2 regions of the Paenibacillus sp. FSL P2-0136 genome follow, and region 2 is predicted to be linked to the other one. Evidence: riboswitches for the same ligand, from Rfam matches in the RefSeq annotation. Region 2 holds a riboswitch; the other holds the start of a gene.

Region 1 (8,603 bases), 2.4 Mb from region 2:
GGTAGCGGCTTGACCAGCAGCGGCGGAAGGATCGGCAGCAGCTTGACCCGCGGCAGCGGAAGGATCAGCAGCGGCTTGACCAGCGGCAGCGGAAGGATCAGCAGCGGCTTGGCCAGCAGCGGTGGAAGGATCGGCAGCGGCTTGACCAGTGGCAGCGGAAGGATCAGTAGCGGCTTGACCGGCCGCAGCGGAAGGATCAGTAGCGGCTTGACCGGCAGCGGCGGCCGCTGCTTGTGCTGCCAGTTCGGCAGGGTTGATGACATATTCCATGTTGTATACATCATTAATAGCTTTTAGAAGCAGCGCTGTACGCTCAGGCGTATCAAGACGCTCCCCGTCCGGTACAGTGAAGGCGATACTAGCCTGGCCTCCGGCCGCAGCGGGCAGCTCTTTTGTCAGCTTATCCAGCACCTTTTGCGACTCTGTGCCTTCAATTTTCATCTCGGAGCTGGATTGAATGCCATTGACTCCAATCAGGGTGCCTACAACTCCGAGTACAATGATCCAGACTGCAATGAAGGCCCAGGGCTTGGCATAAGCCGATTTACCTAAGCGGTATAGAAAGGTAGACATGTAGTGGTTTCTCCTCTTTATCTGTGAATTTAGAAGCCGTTACGTAAGTAAGCAAACATGGAATTCAGGTATTGTTGAAACGGCATAGCCCCGGAGTCCCCGCTCTGCTGCTCACCCGGCAGCATGACGTTCAGCCGTCCGTCCAGGATAGGCACGAAAGCCCCATAGACGGCACCTACCAGCAGGTGGGTATATCCATCGGCATACCGTCCACGGGTGAACTGCTCCAGTGTCTCCTGGGCGGTGATCTGCAAATGCCGGAAGACATTGAGAATGTAAGGCTCCAGGGACGGATATTGATTCGCCAGGGAGACGAACTGCCGCAGCTTATGCAGGAACTCCGAGGTGAATTGCAGCTTCAGCAGATTGTACAGGGCATCGAGCGGTGTAGCATCCGACGGCAGAGCAGCCAGCGGGTTATTCTCTTTCTCTTGGACAGCAATAATGCCAATGAAATAGGCGGCGACTGCCTCCTCCTTACAGGAGAAGTAATTCGCAAAAGTCCGCCGGGAATATCCAGCCTTCTGAACAACATCATCCACAATGAAGCCATCCATCCCATGCTCAAGCGCAAGCTCGAAGGCCGCTACGGCTAAGGCATAGGCGGTGGCTTCTTTTTTTTTGTCCCGCAGATTCAGTTTGGAATTCAAAAGTAAATGTTCCTCCTTTCCCTGATATCTATAAGTTCTAGAGAATCTATAGGTTCTATTATTGCTCAAAGGGAAAGATTGCACAATGAGCATCGAGTGACGAAAATGTGAATATTTTAAATTTGGAGTAATGGGCTGAGAAAAAAAGGTGCGGGGTTAGGAGATTAAGTTAGGAGGGCGTGGGGAAGGGAGTGGGAAGTAAGTGAGTAGATGAGGAGCGAGAGCTGGAGTGGGAGTAAGTGAAGGAGAGTAAGTGAGTAGGTAAGTGAGAGTTAGTGTGGGAGTAAGTGAAGGAGAGTAAGTGAGTAGGTAAGGAGAGTAGGGGAATAAGTGAGTATGAGAGTGGGAGGAGATTAGGTGAGCAAAGGAGCAGCGCGTGGGAGGAAGAGTAACATGGGTGTAAACAGACGATAGCGCGAGCAAATCCCCGGGCGGATAAGAGCAGAGCTGAAGAATGCGCCTTCATTCCAGAAGGTACAGCATTATTGACTTCTTTTGTCATCCGTGAGGTTTTACATTAAATGGCTGCAGGCGTAAGATTCAATCAACAACCGAATGAAATGACACTGTTCTTGAAATGGCTGAATTCCGTAACGGGAACGGGGGAACCAACTGGTGCAGGTGGCTTAAGGATAGGCTGCTGAGTACCCGGGGTGAATCCTTGCCAGTGTGCTACTATGGCTCTGGTGAGGTAGGGCAATCTCGCTGCCCGAATCCGTCAGCTAACCCCGTAAGCCTCGAAGAGAGAGGATGAGCGCCATGATCGAGTAACCGACCACGGAGAGCCCTGCTGCTGCTGTGGTCTTTTTGCTGTGTAGGGAAGGGGATTAATCCCACTGAATGCCCTGAAAATGGGCTGGATGCAGAAATGAAGAGCACAAGTGCCCTTGAATCCAATTGCGCCTCTGCCATACACAACCAAGCAGCCTAAAGTGGAAATTAGGGGCAATAGTGACAGGTGGAAGCACAATTTAATCTTATAACAACACTGATTAGTCATTTATATGCCGCAATAGTCTTTTTATGTACCACAATAGTCAGTTTCCGCATCTCCACTACAGTCAGTTTTCTTATAGCCATATTACATTGAAAGGAGGGGGTTCCCATCGCTACTGTATTTATCGTCTGCTTCTGGGTTGGCCTCGTGCTTATCCTAAGCGGCAGCATTCATGGGCACGGTCTGGTAGGCCACCTGCATGTAGGGGGAGGAGATGGCGGGGGGCCAGGCTTTCTCCCGATTCTTCCGCTGATGGTGTTTGTCACCGTCTGGGGCGGCACGGGGTATATGCTTGTCAAGTACAGCGGGATGCAGCTGCTCGCCGTGGTACTGGTCTGTACCTTGATCGCCCTGCTGCCGGGCATCCTGCTCTACACGGTACTGGCCCGGGTGATGACCCGTTATGACAGCAGTATGAGTGAACTCGATTATGATCCGGCAGGCCAGCTCGGCTATATCAGCATCGCCGCAGCGGATGGGGCCGTAGGAGAGATGAAGTATGTGCTGCACGGGACCATGCGTTCCATCGGCGTGCGTGCCGAATCCGGTCAGTCGCTATTGCGGGGCGATCGGGTGATTATTGTGAAGACGGATAAGGGGATCGCAACGGTCACTTTGTTCGAGAGGGAAATGGAACAAAACTAACGGGGAGTGTCGGAGCAAATGTTAATTTTATATGTAACCGGAGCTATTGTTGTTGTGATTCTGCTGGCGTTAACCAGTATTGTGACCGCGTATAAAAAGGTTCCGCCTAATCAGGCCATGATCGTATACGGTCTCGGCGGCAAAAGAGTGGTTCAGGGCGGCGGGACATTCGTCATCCCCGGCTTCCAGAACAATAAAACCATCTCCATGATGCTGATGAGCTTCGATGTGATCCCGGCGCAGGCCATGTTTTCCCGCCAGGGCATCAAGCTGAACCTGGAGGCGGTCGCCCAGATTAAGATCAAAAGCGATCCAACCGCTATTCTCACAGCCAGCGAGCAGTTCATTGACCGGCCGGAAGAGGACCGTGAGACGATTATTCTGCATTCGGTGGAGGGTCATCTGCGCGGCCTGATCGGGCAGCTCAGTGTAGAATCTATACTCAAGACCCCAGACGAAATCAACAGCAAGATGCGGGAGACCTGCTCGGAGGACCTAGACAAGATGGGGCTGGAGGTGGTCAGCTTCACCATCAAGAAAATTACCGACGACAAAGGGTACATCGACAATATGGGGGTGCCTGAGATTGAGCGGATTCGCCGTGATGCCAGCATCGCCAAGGCTGAAGCCGAACGCGATATTCAGATCAAGCAGGCCGAGGCGGAGAAGGAATCCTCCATTGCCAAAGCCAATGCGCATCAGGCGACGATTGAAGCAGGAACCGCTGCCCGTGCGAAGGAATCGCTGTTCGAGAAGGAGCTGAACATTAAGCAGGCGGACTTCAAGCTGGAGACCGAGGTGAAGAAGGCACAGGCGGATCTGGCGTACGAATTGCAGCAGAATAAGATCAAGCAGTCGCTGGTTACCGAACAGGTGAAAATCACTCAAATGGAGGCCGAAGCCAACCGCACAGTCCGGGAGATCGAGGTCGAGCTGAGACAGCGGGAGCTGGAAGCGACGGTAATCAAGCCGGCCCAGGCAGAGAATCAAGCAACGATCATGAGAGCGGAAGCCGCCAAGCAGCGGCAGATTCTGGAGGCGGAAGCCGAAGCCGCTACGACGACCAAGCGCGGACTGGCAACAGCGGAGGCGGAATTGGCAAAAGGGAAGGCGAATGCGGAGATCGTCCAGCTCGCCGGAGCGGCGGAAGCGGGAGCGCTGCAGAAGAAGGCTGAGGCGTACAAACAGTTCACTCAAGCCGCCCTGACCGTGGAATTCCTGAAAATCCTGCCCGAGCTGGCTGAGAAAATCGCCTCCCCGCTGGCCAAGGTAGATAAGATCACCGTCATCTCCCAGGATGGGGCGTCCGCAGGCGTGAACAAAATTACCGGCGATATCGCCAAAATCATGGCGCAGGTGCCTGAACTGACCAAGACGCTGACCGGCATGAATGTCACAGAGGCGCTTAGCGGGTTACTTGGTCGGGAGCCTGAACATGGACAGGAGTAGAAGAGGAGTAGAGGCAGGTAGTAAGTAGTTAATGAACCGGCAGCAAGCCGCCTTCCTGACTGCATCTCTCCACAAAAAACAGGCGTCAATCTCCAAAAGGAGGCTGACGCCTGTGGTATGTCTGAAGCTGTAGATCAGCGCTGCACCGCTCTCAGGCGGTAAGTGCAGCTTGCATAATCTCCGCGCAGGTCGGAGACTACCAGGCCCATACGCATCAGGCGGTCGCCGCCGAGCGGTGTGCCGCCGAAGGCCGTCTGGAACGGAGCGGAGCTGACGCCATCTGCAGGTGCAGAGGCTTCTGCGCCGCCGTGGACATGACCGTTGCTGCCTTTTGCCCCCGTCTCAATGACATAATCCAGCTCGGGATTGAGTCCTTTGAGCGTAAGGCGCGAGATCGGAGGATTCGGTATGGCCAGCACGCGGAAATAAGCGACGAAGGCTTCGGTCTTGTCCTCGCTGACGAACATCCAGGCGGTGTCGCCACTACCCTCGAACGGACTCAGCAGGCGGTACATATCACCCTGCTGCACCAGCGTACGGATCTCCTTGTACTGGGCTATCTGCCGGGTAGCCAGGTCCTTCTCCGCTTCGGTGAAATTTGTGAGGTCCAGCTCATAACCGAAGTTGCCGCTCATCGCCACATCCCCGCGTGTAGCTAGGGTGGTGATGCGGTCTACCTGATGGTTCGGAACATCAGACACATGTGCGCCCATGCTGCTGGCCGGATAGACAATACTGGTGCCGTACTGAATCGCCAGGCGTTCTACCGCATCGGTGTTGTCACTGGTCCAGGTCTGCGGCATATAGAACAGGATTCCCGGATCGAACCGGCCGCCGCCGCCGGAGCAGCTCTCGAACAGAATGTCCGGGAAGCGCGAGGTCAGGCGCTCCAGCAAATTGTACAGCCCCAGCATATAGCGGTGGGCGGTTTCTTTTTGCCGCTCAGGGCTGGCTTTGGCAGAAGCTATCTCGGTCATGTTACGGTTCATGTCCCACTTGATATAGCGGATCGGGGCACTGGAAAAGACCGCGCTTAAGGTCTCATACAGATAGTCGCAGACTTCCGGACGGGAGAGGTCCAGGATTAGCTGGTTGCGGCCTTCTGTGCGGCGGCGTCCTGCGGCATGCAGGCACCAGTCCGGGTGCTTGCGGTACAGCTCACTGTCCGGCGAGACCATCTCCGGCTCCACCCATAGACCGAACTGTACGCCTTCCTTGTTGACCCGGCCGGCCAGATCCGCCAGACCTTCAGGCAGCTTGCGGCGGTCCTCGAACCAGTCGCCGAGTGAGCTGTTATCCTTGTCGCGTCTGCCGAACCAGCCGTCGTCAAGGACGAATAGCTCAATGCCGAGCGGGCCTGCTGCTTTGGCGATGGTTGCGATTTTGTCCGCATCGAAGTCGAAGTAAGTCGCCTCCCAGTTGTTGACCAGAATCGGCCGGGCCTGATCACGGTGAACACCGCGGCAGAGCCGGGTCCGGTACAGCCGGTGATAGGTACGCGACATTCCGCCGAGACCTTCACCGGAATAGACGAGCACGGCCTCCGGGGTCTGGAAGGATTGGCCCGGCTCCAGCAGCCAGGAGAAGTCGAACGGATTAATCCCGATGCTTACACGGGTCTGTCCGAACTGCTCAACCTCGGCAGTGGCGGCGAAGCTGCCGCTGTAGACGAGGCTGAAGCCGTAGACATCCCCCTGGTCTTCATCTGCGCCGTGACGTAGCAGCGCAATGAACGGATTGGTCTGGTGGCTGCTTGAGCCGCGGCGGCTCTCCAGTGACAAGGCAGCACCCGGAGTAAGCGGACGGCGCTGCACATGGCGCTCTCTGGCCCATGCGCCGCTCAGATGCAGCGTATCGTAAGAGGAATCGGCGAAATCGACGGATGCGCTAAGCGCCTGCTCCAGCCGGAGCGGGGCTTCGCCGTTATGCTCGAAGCGGACGGAACGGGTAATCGCGTTATGATCGGCGAATACGGTGTAGAGCAGTCTAACCGTTAGACCAGCGTAGTCATCTTTCAGGGTAAGCTCCAGTGTCTGTGCTTCTGCTTCATTCTCCGCATACACGGCAGGCAGTCCTTCGAGTGCCGGCTTGCCTGGTGTAATGGTATATCCCGCATATTTGAGTTCAGAGATCCGCGTGCCGTCAGCTAGCTGAACCTGATACGCCGGCCGCCGGAAGTCGCTCGTTCCATACTGCGGATACTCCTGAGGCAGGGCATCCAGAGAGAGCGAAGGCCGCGTTAGCACCGGGGTTGGCGAGAAGGAGGCACGTTCGCGCAGCTCAAGCACCCCGGTCAGGCTGCTGTCATGGCGGAGCCTCGCTCCCCAGTAGACATGGGCAGGATAACCTTCAATCAGTTGGATAATGTAGCTGGTGTCTTTGGACTGAAGGTGGAACAATCCTAGTGATTCGTCTGCAAAAATGTTCATGATCATAACACTCCTTGTGTGATGGTATAAGGTTCGATGATCTGGACCAACTTGAGTCTGCTCCTGCGGAACCCTTGGAACAGGCAAAACAACTATTGCTGGGTAGCCGGGCTGCGGTTAATCCGGTGTTCCGCCGCTGGTTTCGCGGACAATCAGCTTCGTGCCGATCATCGAATGCGAAGGGGCTTCGCGTCCTTCGAACCGCTCGGCGAGCAGTTGAACCGCAGCTTTGCCCATCTGCTCGGGATAGGCGCGGACCGTTGTCAGCGGAGGCTGAACATAGGCCGCCATCTCGATATCATCGAAGCCGACGACAGCCATCCCGGCAGGCACCTGTATCCCGTGATCATGCAGGGCGCGCAGAGCGCCGACCGCCAGCGGATCACTGGCGGCGAAGCAGGCCGTAGGCCGCTTTACCCCTGCCAGCAGCTCGCTCATCATCCGGTAGCCGTCAGCACTGGTCCAGCTTCCGGTGCGGATCAGCGCCGGATCATAACAACCCTGGCTCTGCATAATCCGGGTGTAATGATACCTCCGGCGCTCCTCCTCGCTGCCGCCTCCGATGAAGGCGATCTCGCGGTGACCGAGCTCCAGCAGATGGCCCAGCGCCTGATCGACAGCCTGCCGGAAATGCGTGCGCACGGAGTCATATTCCGTGCGCTCCGAATAATGGTCGACCAGTACGGTGGTGCTTGTATCCGGGTGCAGCTTCGCAAGCTCTCCCGGCTGGAAACTCCCACCGACTACGATAAGGCCGTCACCTGTGGGCCGGAGCGGGGCTGGCGTGCTGTGTCCGCGCAGCGTCTGGCCGAGCCGGATGCCCAGCTCCTCACAGCGCAGCTCCACGCCGCGCCGGATCGAGCCGTAATAAGGGTCATCCCGTTCCTCTTCGGCCGAGCACCAGAGCAGAAGAGAGACAGTCTTGCTGCCCAGCTCGTTCTCCCGCTTCAGCTGCCGTACCCGTGAGGGCTTGTAGCCAAGCTGCCCGGCCACAGCGAACACCCGGCTGCGCGTCTCCTCACTGACCGCCAGAGACAGGTCATTATTTAGTACTCTTGATACGGTTGCGGCCGATACGCCGGCCTCGCGGGCGATGTCTTTAATCGTTGCCAAGCTGCTCACGCCTTTTTAGTTAATAAATTTACTAAATATTCGTCTTCATCCTATCATCTCTTTAGAGTTCTTTCAAGCAGATTTTGAGGAGCGCTTACATTAGGGAGGGGGTGCCCCGCCCCAACATCCTCGCGGACTGGAAAGACCTTATCAGCGCCAAATTACACCATTAGGCAGGCCAGGCGGACTCAGTGGACCTCTGTCAAGAAAGTAGATACTCACGCAACGGATGCCGTCGTAAACTGCTTAGCGAATCGGGCGGGGGAAAGATACCCCAGCGTGCCATGCATTCGCTTGCGGTTGTAGTAAAACTCAATGTATTGGTAAATGTCCTGGTACGCCTGCCCGGGAGTTTTAAAACGCGGGTTACAGTAAATGAGCTCCTTCTTCAAGATACTGTGCCAGGATTCAATACAAGCGTTATCGTAACAGTTTCCTTTGCGGCTCATACTTGATTCCATCTGGTACGTCCTCAACTGCTCGGTATATTCCTTGGAGGTATACTGCGATCCCCGATCCGAGTGGTGGAGCAGCCCCGGGCCGGGTCGCTTGGCTTGATAGGCAGCCTGCAAGGCGTCTAAGACCAAGCTGGTTTCCATGTGGTCCGATAACCGCCACCCTACAATTTCGCGCGTGCACAGATCCATGACGCTGGCCAGGTACAAGCGGCCTCCACGGCAGGGGATGTACGTAATATCTGTCACCCAGGCGGTATTGGGCTTATCGACGGTAAACTCTTGATTCAGT
Region 2 (8,603 bases):
CTGACGACCACCTCTTTCCTTGTCCATTATACAACTTCCATAACCACTTGTCAAATTAAATAAATAATTATAGATGATGAGAAAAAAGTTGTCAACGGAATTTTTTTAGACGGGGAAATTCCTGACTTAAGCACCTTGTTATCAGTAATGATGACTGGCTGCTCCCTGACCCATCTTGTGTCATAAGCGGCTTCCGTGGCAGCAAAATAGGATAAGCACGAATGCTTACCCTATTCCTTCCGCCTGTTCAGTTATCACTTACCCGGTTATAGCACCGAAGGAGCTACCTTCAGCGTAGCCAGGTTCTGCAGCTGAGGCATTCCGATCCGGAAGCTGCCCCGCGTCTCTATTCCGCCCATCCCCTGATTGCCGCTGATCGTATGGCTCAGTACATCGCTTAAGTTCACCGTATCCCGGATAGAGGTAAAAGAAGCCTTGGCCGCGATATACACCGGGTCCAGGGCATGAATGAGTATTCTGCCCGGGGAGCTGGCGAAATTGGCGCCATTGCCCAGGAGAGCCTCGAAGTGCGACTGGCAGGCTCCGGCTACGATCGTCAAAGCATCGAAATTCCGCTCATATTCACGGGCCACCCGGATGGCTGCCACAAAATTCTGTGAATTCTTATAGCTGCTCAGACTGTACAGATCATAATTCTGCTGTTGCTTAAGTACTCCATCATGGCCGGTAATCACTACGATATCGGGACGCACACGGGGCAGCAGACGGTACAGCGTCTCCGCCATTTTGGATTCGTTGACATGATGTCCCTCGGCCGGTATGCGCAGCTGCTCGTAGAGGCTCAGGCTCTTCTTCAGATAGAGTGCATCACCATCCAAATGCAGGACCTTACCCGGCACTTCAAAATAAGCCGCTTCCTTCGGAGATGGGCCCCAGGTTCCCGTGGACCCCGACACGCTCTCTCCGCTTCGCTGGCTCTGCACCTGCCGGTCTTTACGCAACCAGGTTAGAGATTCTGTTGCCTTGATCTGTGCACGCGCTCCCCGCTCGGTAACCCGTGTAGGAGGCACCTGAACCAGATCCTCCAGCGGGGAATCCGCCAGCAGACGGAACTCCGTGCCTTTAATGACTGCTCTATTCTGCAATATATTGTCTACCCGGAAGGTCACATCGCCGCCATAGGATTTACGAATGACCAAGTCTCCTAGATTCATTACAACACCACCTCTACCCCATGTTATGGGCAAAGACCCCGGTTGGTTCATCCGCCAGGAGGGTTTTCTGTATTCTATGCGATGCCTGCAGCCAGAAGAACCGCACTGAGCCGCGCATACTCTTCAATGCTAAGCGTCTCTCCGCGCCGCGAGGGTTCAATGCCGGCTTCGGATAGCAGCGCCTCCAGGCGCTCCCGCCCTTCTTCCGGGAAGAAGCGGGCCTTAAGATTATTGGCAATCGTCTTGCGCCGCTGGGTAAAGGACGCCTGAACCACACCAAAGAAATGCTTCTCGTCGGCTACCTCCACCGGAGGACGTTCTCTGACCTTCAGCCGGATCACAGCCGATTCCACGTTAGGCTGCGGGATGAACACCGTACGCGGCACCATACAGACCAGCTCAGGCTCGCTGTAATACTGGACGGCAATACTCAGGCTGCCATACTCCTTGCCGCCCGGAGACGCCGCCATACGCTCGGCAACCTCCTTCTGGATCATGACCACGATATTATCCAGCGGCAGCTTCTCCTCCAGCAGCTTCATGAGGATGGGTGTAGTCACATAATACGGCAGGTTAGCTACGACACTAACCCGGTCCGTGCCCTTGAAATCCTCAGCGAACAGCTCCTGCAGATTCACCTTCAGCACATCGTCATTACGGATCTTTACATGGGGATAAGGCGACAGGACATCCCTAAGAATCGGGATCAGCCTGCGGTCAATCTCTACCGCAGTGACGGCCCCGGCCGTCAACGCCAGCCGTTCCGTCAGTGCTCCGATCCCCGGCCCAATCTCAAGCGCACCGGATGTGCTGTCCAGACCGGCGGCATCCACGATTTTGTCCAGAATATTCTGATCGATCAGAAAGTTCTGGCCCAGGCTTTTTTTGAAGGAGAATCCGTAACGCTGAATTATCGCTTTGGTTCTTGTTGGGGACGAGATATTCTCGATACCGCTCATGAAGTAATGCCTCCCTGATCAATTTGGGCGAGGGCCTGCGCGAATTCTTCGCGGGTAATGCCGAACATCGCCAGACGTTTGTACAGCTGCTTGCCATTGCAATAACCGATACCGAGCAGATTGCCAAGCTGCATTCTGCGCTCAGCCGCCCGGGGATGTACCATCAGCCCTGCGGCCATAAGCTCATCCAGCCCAATGATGGGCGGCGCCCCCTCGAAAGAGGTATGTACATGCTCCAGCGCATGGCGGATAGCCTCAGGCGAAGCATTCTCTATTCCGATATCTCCTTTGCGGGTTGCATCCTTCTCCGGGATGAAGGCATGCTTGCAGCCCGGCACCTTGGCCGCGACGATTTTGCGGATTCGCTCTCCGGCATGATCCGGGTCGGTAAGAATGATTACACCCCGGCGCTCCATGGCCAGCTTGATCTTGGCAATGACCCTGTTATCCACTGCCGAACCCCCGGTTTCAATCGTATCGGCCTCAACCGCCCGCTTAACGGCAACGGTATCACTTTTCCCTTCAACTACAATTAGCTCTTTAATCATAAATATTTTAACTCCTTACTCCAGAACGCAAAAAGAAGAGGATTCGCTCCCCTTCTTTTTGGCTAAAGAATGTATAAGTGATGAGCGGCAGCTCTCTAAAATTTCGTAAGTGCTTCCCTCACTATATCGTATTAACCGCTAATTTGCAAAAGACTTTACGTTTAGTTCAGCTCCGGCTTCACAGGTCCGATCACATAGAGTGTGCGCGACTTGCGGCCGAAATTACGGGCATGGCTCAGTGAATCGTAATAGACATCCACCTTGTTGCCTTTGATGGCACCGCCGGTATCCTCTGCTCGGCGAAACCCTAATCCTTCAATGTACACCCACCAGCCAATTGGTATAACACTAGGATCAACAGCTATAGTGCGGCCTTCCGTTACGCGTGTGCCGGAGGCAGTACGTGTTCCAATACCCGGTTCCTGCGACGAATACGCAGTCATGGATACGTTTTTGATCATTCTTTTGTACTCGAAATCCACACCAGCCTTACTGGTAACATTGCTGGCCTTTGCGCTGGCTTTAGATGACTTGGAGGTTGTTACAGGTTTGGAGACCTTGGCAGTAACTACGACGGGCTTAGGAAGCGGCTTGGTTCCAATGGCAATGACTTTGTCCTTGGTAACCGTCTGTACTTCCTTGCCGATCATGCGCATGGATGCCAGCTCGCCATCTTGATAGATCTTCTCGATGTGCTGGATCATTACGCCAGGCTTACCTGCCTGTGCCACTCTTACGGTTCCCTTGGTCAATGAGGGGTCTGCTGTCTTAATGACCCGGAAAGGCAAATTAGTTGTCCGTTGAACCACATGCTTGTTAATCCGGACAATTTTGATTTCCATGTCTGCAGATACTGCGGTTTCTAGCGAAGGGTAAATCTTGTCTAAGCCTTCCAGGCTGTAGCCCAGCTTGTCGATGGCCTGACCAATGGTATCCTCGGTCGTAAATAACGTCTCGGTCTTTCCGTCAACGGTAAGAGCGAACTTCTGCGCAGTGTTAATCACGATACGGTCGCCGTCTTTTATTTCATCACTAAGGCCAATAGATAATTCATCATGCGCCTGCAGCGAAATCTGTTCCTTAGCCAGCACATCACTGAACAGCGTTTCCCGCGTCTCCAGTGTCTGTACCTGTCCGTCTATTACTAGGGTAATTTCTTTTTTGCTCTGACCGTGTACGTACAGCAGTATTAACAGTGCGATAACAATCGATGCCACACCGGCAAGTAAAACTACGCGGGGATTCACTTGCTTCAACCGTAATGCGAAAGACCTGCTGGATGATTGCGAATCATGGGATACTTCTGGTTGGAATACGCCCACTCTTTCCATCCTCCTTACATAGCCCCGTCGTCCAAGTTATATCAAGGTGACTGTATCACTTCTGACGAAACTAGGTTTGAGTTTGCAACAGGATACGCCCGCACTTGCTTCAGCGTTTCCTGCTCATGGATCGCCTGCTCGGCATAGTTACTCCGGAGATCTGTTATATAACAGTATGCCGGGAGCATTCTCATTATTCAAAACAAAAGAAGCCTAAAAAGAGCTCATAGAGGACTCTTTCGTGGCTTCCCGGTGTCGAATACGTCGGAATGCTTATACACGAGGTTTCCTCTCTTACTTGCGCTTACGGGGTTAGCTGTCGGGTTCGGACATAAGAGAGACGCCCTATCTCAGGTCACCCGCTCACGGCGGTTGCCCTCAAATTCACCCCAAGACCACGTAAAGAAATCAAATAATGCCTGCGGCAATTCTGTGCCAGTACTTTTGTACGTTCATGCGGCAGCGCATTATTGGTTCCCCCATTCTCCGTTGCGGAGACTCAGCGAGACGATCCATGAAATTAGTGACTGTCACAGTTACAACAGCTCACTGCACTGAAAAGATGATATCCTGTTTTGATACATGTTGTAAAGGACGATTCAACCACGTTTACGTAAAAAAATGATTAAAATATTGTAATAATCGGCCGTTTTTCCGTCATAAAAGTTTAATATATTCGCTATACTTCATTTTTCACCGCTTTTACTCCTGTTTTCAGAGTATCCCAAATCGTTCCAGTGCGTTCGCATACGTAATTTCCGCCAATTCCTGTAATTCAATCCCTTTTATTGCCGCGGCCGCCTCCGCTACCAGCCTCACATGAGCGGTCTCATTTCGCTTGCCCCGGAAGGGGTGCGGAGTCAGATATGGGGAGTCGGTTTCGATCAGCAGCCGGTCCAGCGGAGTCTGGGCAAGCACCTCTTTGGGCACCCGGGCATTCTTGAACGTAATCGGTCCTCCAAAAGAAAGATGGAAGCCCAAATCAAGACACATCTTGGCACTTTCCCAGCTCCCGGAGAAGGAGTGCATTACGCCGCCAACCTCGCCCGCCTTCTCCTCACGGAGTATGCGGATTACATCTTCATGAGCATCGCGGTTATGAATAGAGATTGGCATCTTCACCTCACGGGCCAGCCCGATCTGCTTGCGGAATACTTCATGCTGCACATCCTTAGGAGAGGTATCCCAGTAGTAATCCAGCCCAATCTCGCCGATGGCAACCACCTTGGGATGAGCGCATAAGGAGGCGATCCATTCGAGGTCCCCGTCCTTCATCGTGATGGCATCCTGGGGATGCCAGCCAACGGCTGCATAAATATAATCATATTTCTCGGCAAGCTGCATGGTGGTCGGTATCGTATCCCGATTAAAGCCAATGTTGATCATCTTGCTGACGCCGGCTTCCAGCGCCCTGGCAATGACCTCTTCGCGGTCTTCGTCGAATTGTGGAGCATCCAGATGGGTATGGGTGTCGAATAACTGCATTACATTACATCCTTTCGGCCTGTTGTTGTATCTATAATTCCAAGCTTGATCTGATTATTTGGCAAAAATCTCTGCGATGGACGGCGGCAGCTGTGGAAGGGCTTTCTGCAGTCTGTCCTGCGGAAAATACAGATGGTATCTGCCGCGGTGAATACCACTGATAGAGCGAACAATATCCGAGACCTCGGAGATTTCCCTCAGCCGGTCATGCTTGTCCAGAAGCAGGATCTGCTTGCTGTCAAAGCCGTCTCCCGGACGGAATACATCATAGGGAAGATCGGTGGGATAATCAATTTCCAGATCATAATCGGGCCGGAGTCCCGCACCGGCGAAGCTGCGGCGAATTTCGTCAATCGTGTCAGAATCCAAATGCTCCATCTCCACATATTTATACAGTTTACGATGGATAAACCGGCTGCACAAGTCGCTCAGGATGTCATCCTCCTCCAGCGTCCACTGCATGAAGGCAGTCTGCATCAAGGCTTCATCCAGCAGCAGGTACTGCCCTACCGTTACCTCTCCGCTGAACAGATCACTTAAGGGCTCGATCATGAAGCGGAAGGCATGCTGCTGCTGCACCAGCTCCTTGGCCCGGCGGAGAATCTGCCTGAGAATAATCTCAGAGCTGCGGGTTACCGGGTGGAAATAGACCTGCCAGTACATCTGGTACCGTGACATCAGGTAATCCTCAATCGCATGCATCCCCGATTCCTTCACAACCACCCGGCCGTCATAAGGGCGCAGCATCCGCAGAATCCGGTCGATGTCGATGGTTCCATAATTCACCCCTGTATAATATGCATCCCGGAGCAGATAATCCATCCGGTCAGCATCCAGCGGTCCCGACACCAAATTGACAACAATTTCATGCTCATAGGTTTTGGAGATGACCGAGGCTACTTTACCGGGGAAATCTTCAGCCACATCACGCAGAATAGCCGTAATCTCTGTATCCTCCAGAATGATACGGCAGGTCCAGTCTTCATGATCCATTTCGAAAGCTTCTTCTATAGAATGGGAGAATGGGCCATGCCCCAAATCATGCAGCAGTGCCGCACACAGGGTAAGCAGTCTCTCCTCCGGCATCCAGTCCTTATAGCCGCTCCGTTCAAACTGGGAAATAATCCTCCGCGTAATCTCATATACCCCCAGAGAATGGGAGAACCGGCTGTGTTCCGCCCCGTGAAAGGTCAAATAGGAGGTGCCCAGCTGCCGGATGCGCCGCAGACGCTGGAATTCCATAGTATTAATCAATCTCCAGATAATAGTGTCCTGTACGTGGATGTAGTTGTGAACCGGGTCCTTAAATACCTTCTCTTCTGACAGCGGTTGCTTCATGAAATCATCTCCTTTTCTTGTTTTATATAATATATTGTCGCTCTTTGTCGAATATTAGCGATTCATATACTGCCAAATCGACAAACATCTTCATAAGCTTTTTAAGAGTGATTTGCCCGATCAAACGCGGAATAAATGTGGTCTCAAAAGATTTCTTAAAATTAGCCTGAAAAAAGGTTGACTGTTTTGGGAATGGTTGGTATTATAAATATCATAAAACAGTGAAGAATGTCGAATAATGACGCTTTTGAACATTGAGAGGAGCAACGATTGTAATGATGAAATCAACAGGAATTGTACGTAAGGTAGATGAGCTTGGACGGGTCGTTATTCCAATTGAATTGCGTCGCACCCTAGGCATTGGAGAAAAAGATGCGCTCGAAATTTACGTGGACGGTGAGCGGATCATGCTTAAGAAATACGAGCCTGCTTGCATTTTCTGCGGCAATGCTGAGAATGTAACTTACTTCAAAGGTAAAATTGTTTGTCATGAATGCATTTCGGCTATCCCTACCCCTGTGACAAACTAAAATAAATAGGGTATAATAGGAACTAATCCAATTGTTAATTCTAACCTTTTTATATCTCCTTGGCCTCCCGTTCGCGCGGGAGGTATTTTTTTGCGCTATTTTCGGGGACTTTCCCCGGATGCCCCTTTTTCCTACCCTGTCTGCTTCCTAAACCTCACATCTAATTCTTAAACCTCTGATTCTTACCCTCCCAAACCCTCCCTAACAGGGAGGGCCCCAAGGGCCCCGGCCCTCTGGACACCCGGAAGCTTGGCGGATCTCTGCAACAGGCGCGGAAGGAAGCTGGGGTTGGCGGTGGACCGGCCCTCCTCGGCCTCCCTGCGGTGATCCCTCAGGCCTTGCCAGTCGAAGGGTTTCGCCATAGGCAGGTGCCTATGGCGGCTGCGCCGGGTGCTCTCGTGCGACTGATCTGCGTAGACCCGCTCTCTCTGCGAGAATCGCTTAACCATAGAGTGACTAGCGACTTGGGTGCTGGATGGTTACTGGCTTTTCCTATACATATAAATGTATAAACTACAACTATAACCAATAAAAGGAATATTACAATCCATATAAGTGTATAGAATACATTTATTTCATTGGGTGCTCAGATGATTAAACCCATTTTTAGGTTTTCACTGGAATTCGAATAACTTCAGCACAGCGGTGTTCTAACTCCGCTCCAGAAGTTCATTATAAATATCGCGCTTGGACAAGCCGCGGTCAGACGCTGCCTTTTTCATGGCATCCTTACGCGTTAAACCTGAAGCCTCGTAGTGGGCTACATGCTCCCCGGTACTAAGCTGACGCCACCAGGAAGACTCGGCCAGCTCGGCCTCCTCTTTACTCTCTCCCTCAAGGACAATTACGTACTCTCCAAGCGGAGGATGCTCCTCCAGCCATCTACTGCATTCTTCAATCGTTCCGCGCAGGAACTCCTCATATCGCTTGGTCAGCTCACGGGCCAGTGTGATCCGGCGGTTGCCGAAGGCCTCCTGCAAATGAACAAGGGTCTTGGCAACTCGGTGCGGCGATTCATAGAAGAGCAGTGTCCCCTGGGCAGAACGCAGAGGTGCAAGAACGGCCCTTATATCCTTGCGCTCTCTAGGCAGGAAGCCGACGAACGTGAAGCTGGCGGTAGGCAGCCCTGAGGCAATCAAAGCCGACAAGGCGGCATTTGCTCCAGGCACCGGAATCACCGGAATCTGATGGCTGACAGCCAGAGCTACCAGATCGGCACCAGGGTCGGAAATCGCCGGCAGACCGG

The links. A riboswitch is a leader RNA that binds a small molecule or an ion and turns the genes downstream of it on or off. The one in region 2 is predicted to bind cyclic di-AMP.
Region 1: it holds a riboswitch for cyclic di-AMP, as region 2 does, so the genes downstream of both, NYE26_RS20870 (hypothetical protein) here and NYE26_RS31420 (3D domain-containing protein) in region 2, are expected to answer to the same signal.

The regions. Positions count from the first base shown of each region.
Region 1 covers NZ_CP150244.1:4,889,790-4,898,392, reverse strand. Annotated here, with positions in the region: gene NYE26_RS20880 (MMPL family transporter) at 1-573, opposite strand, end outside; gene NYE26_RS20875 (TetR/AcrR family transcriptional regulator) at 603-1,223, opposite strand; cyclic di-AMP (ydaO/yuaA leader) riboswitch at 1,793-1,975, shown strand; gene NYE26_RS20870 (hypothetical protein) at 2,368-2,865, shown strand; gene NYE26_RS20865 (SPFH domain-containing protein) at 2,884-4,314, shown strand; gene NYE26_RS20860 (alpha-galactosidase) at 4,449-6,743, opposite strand; gene NYE26_RS20855 (substrate-binding domain-containing protein) at 6,861-7,856, opposite strand; gene NYE26_RS20850 (IS3 family transposase) at 8,075-8,603, opposite strand, start outside.
Region 2 covers NZ_CP150244.1:7,322,024-7,330,626, reverse strand. Annotated here, with positions in the region: gene yabG (sporulation peptidase YabG) at 267-1,175, opposite strand; gene rsmA (16S rRNA (adenine(1518)-N(6)/adenine(1519)-N(6))-dimethyltransferase RsmA) at 1,250-2,134, opposite strand; gene rnmV (ribonuclease M5) at 2,131-2,682, opposite strand; gene NYE26_RS31420 (3D domain-containing protein) at 2,844-4,004, opposite strand; cyclic di-AMP (ydaO/yuaA leader) riboswitch at 4,291-4,519, opposite strand; gene NYE26_RS31415 (TatD family hydrolase) at 4,719-5,489, opposite strand; gene NYE26_RS31410 (HD domain-containing protein) at 5,544-6,827, opposite strand; gene NYE26_RS31405 (AbrB/MazE/SpoVT family DNA-binding domain-containing protein) at 7,103-7,357, shown strand; gene rsmI (16S rRNA (cytidine(1402)-2'-O)-methyltransferase) at 8,008-8,603, opposite strand, start outside.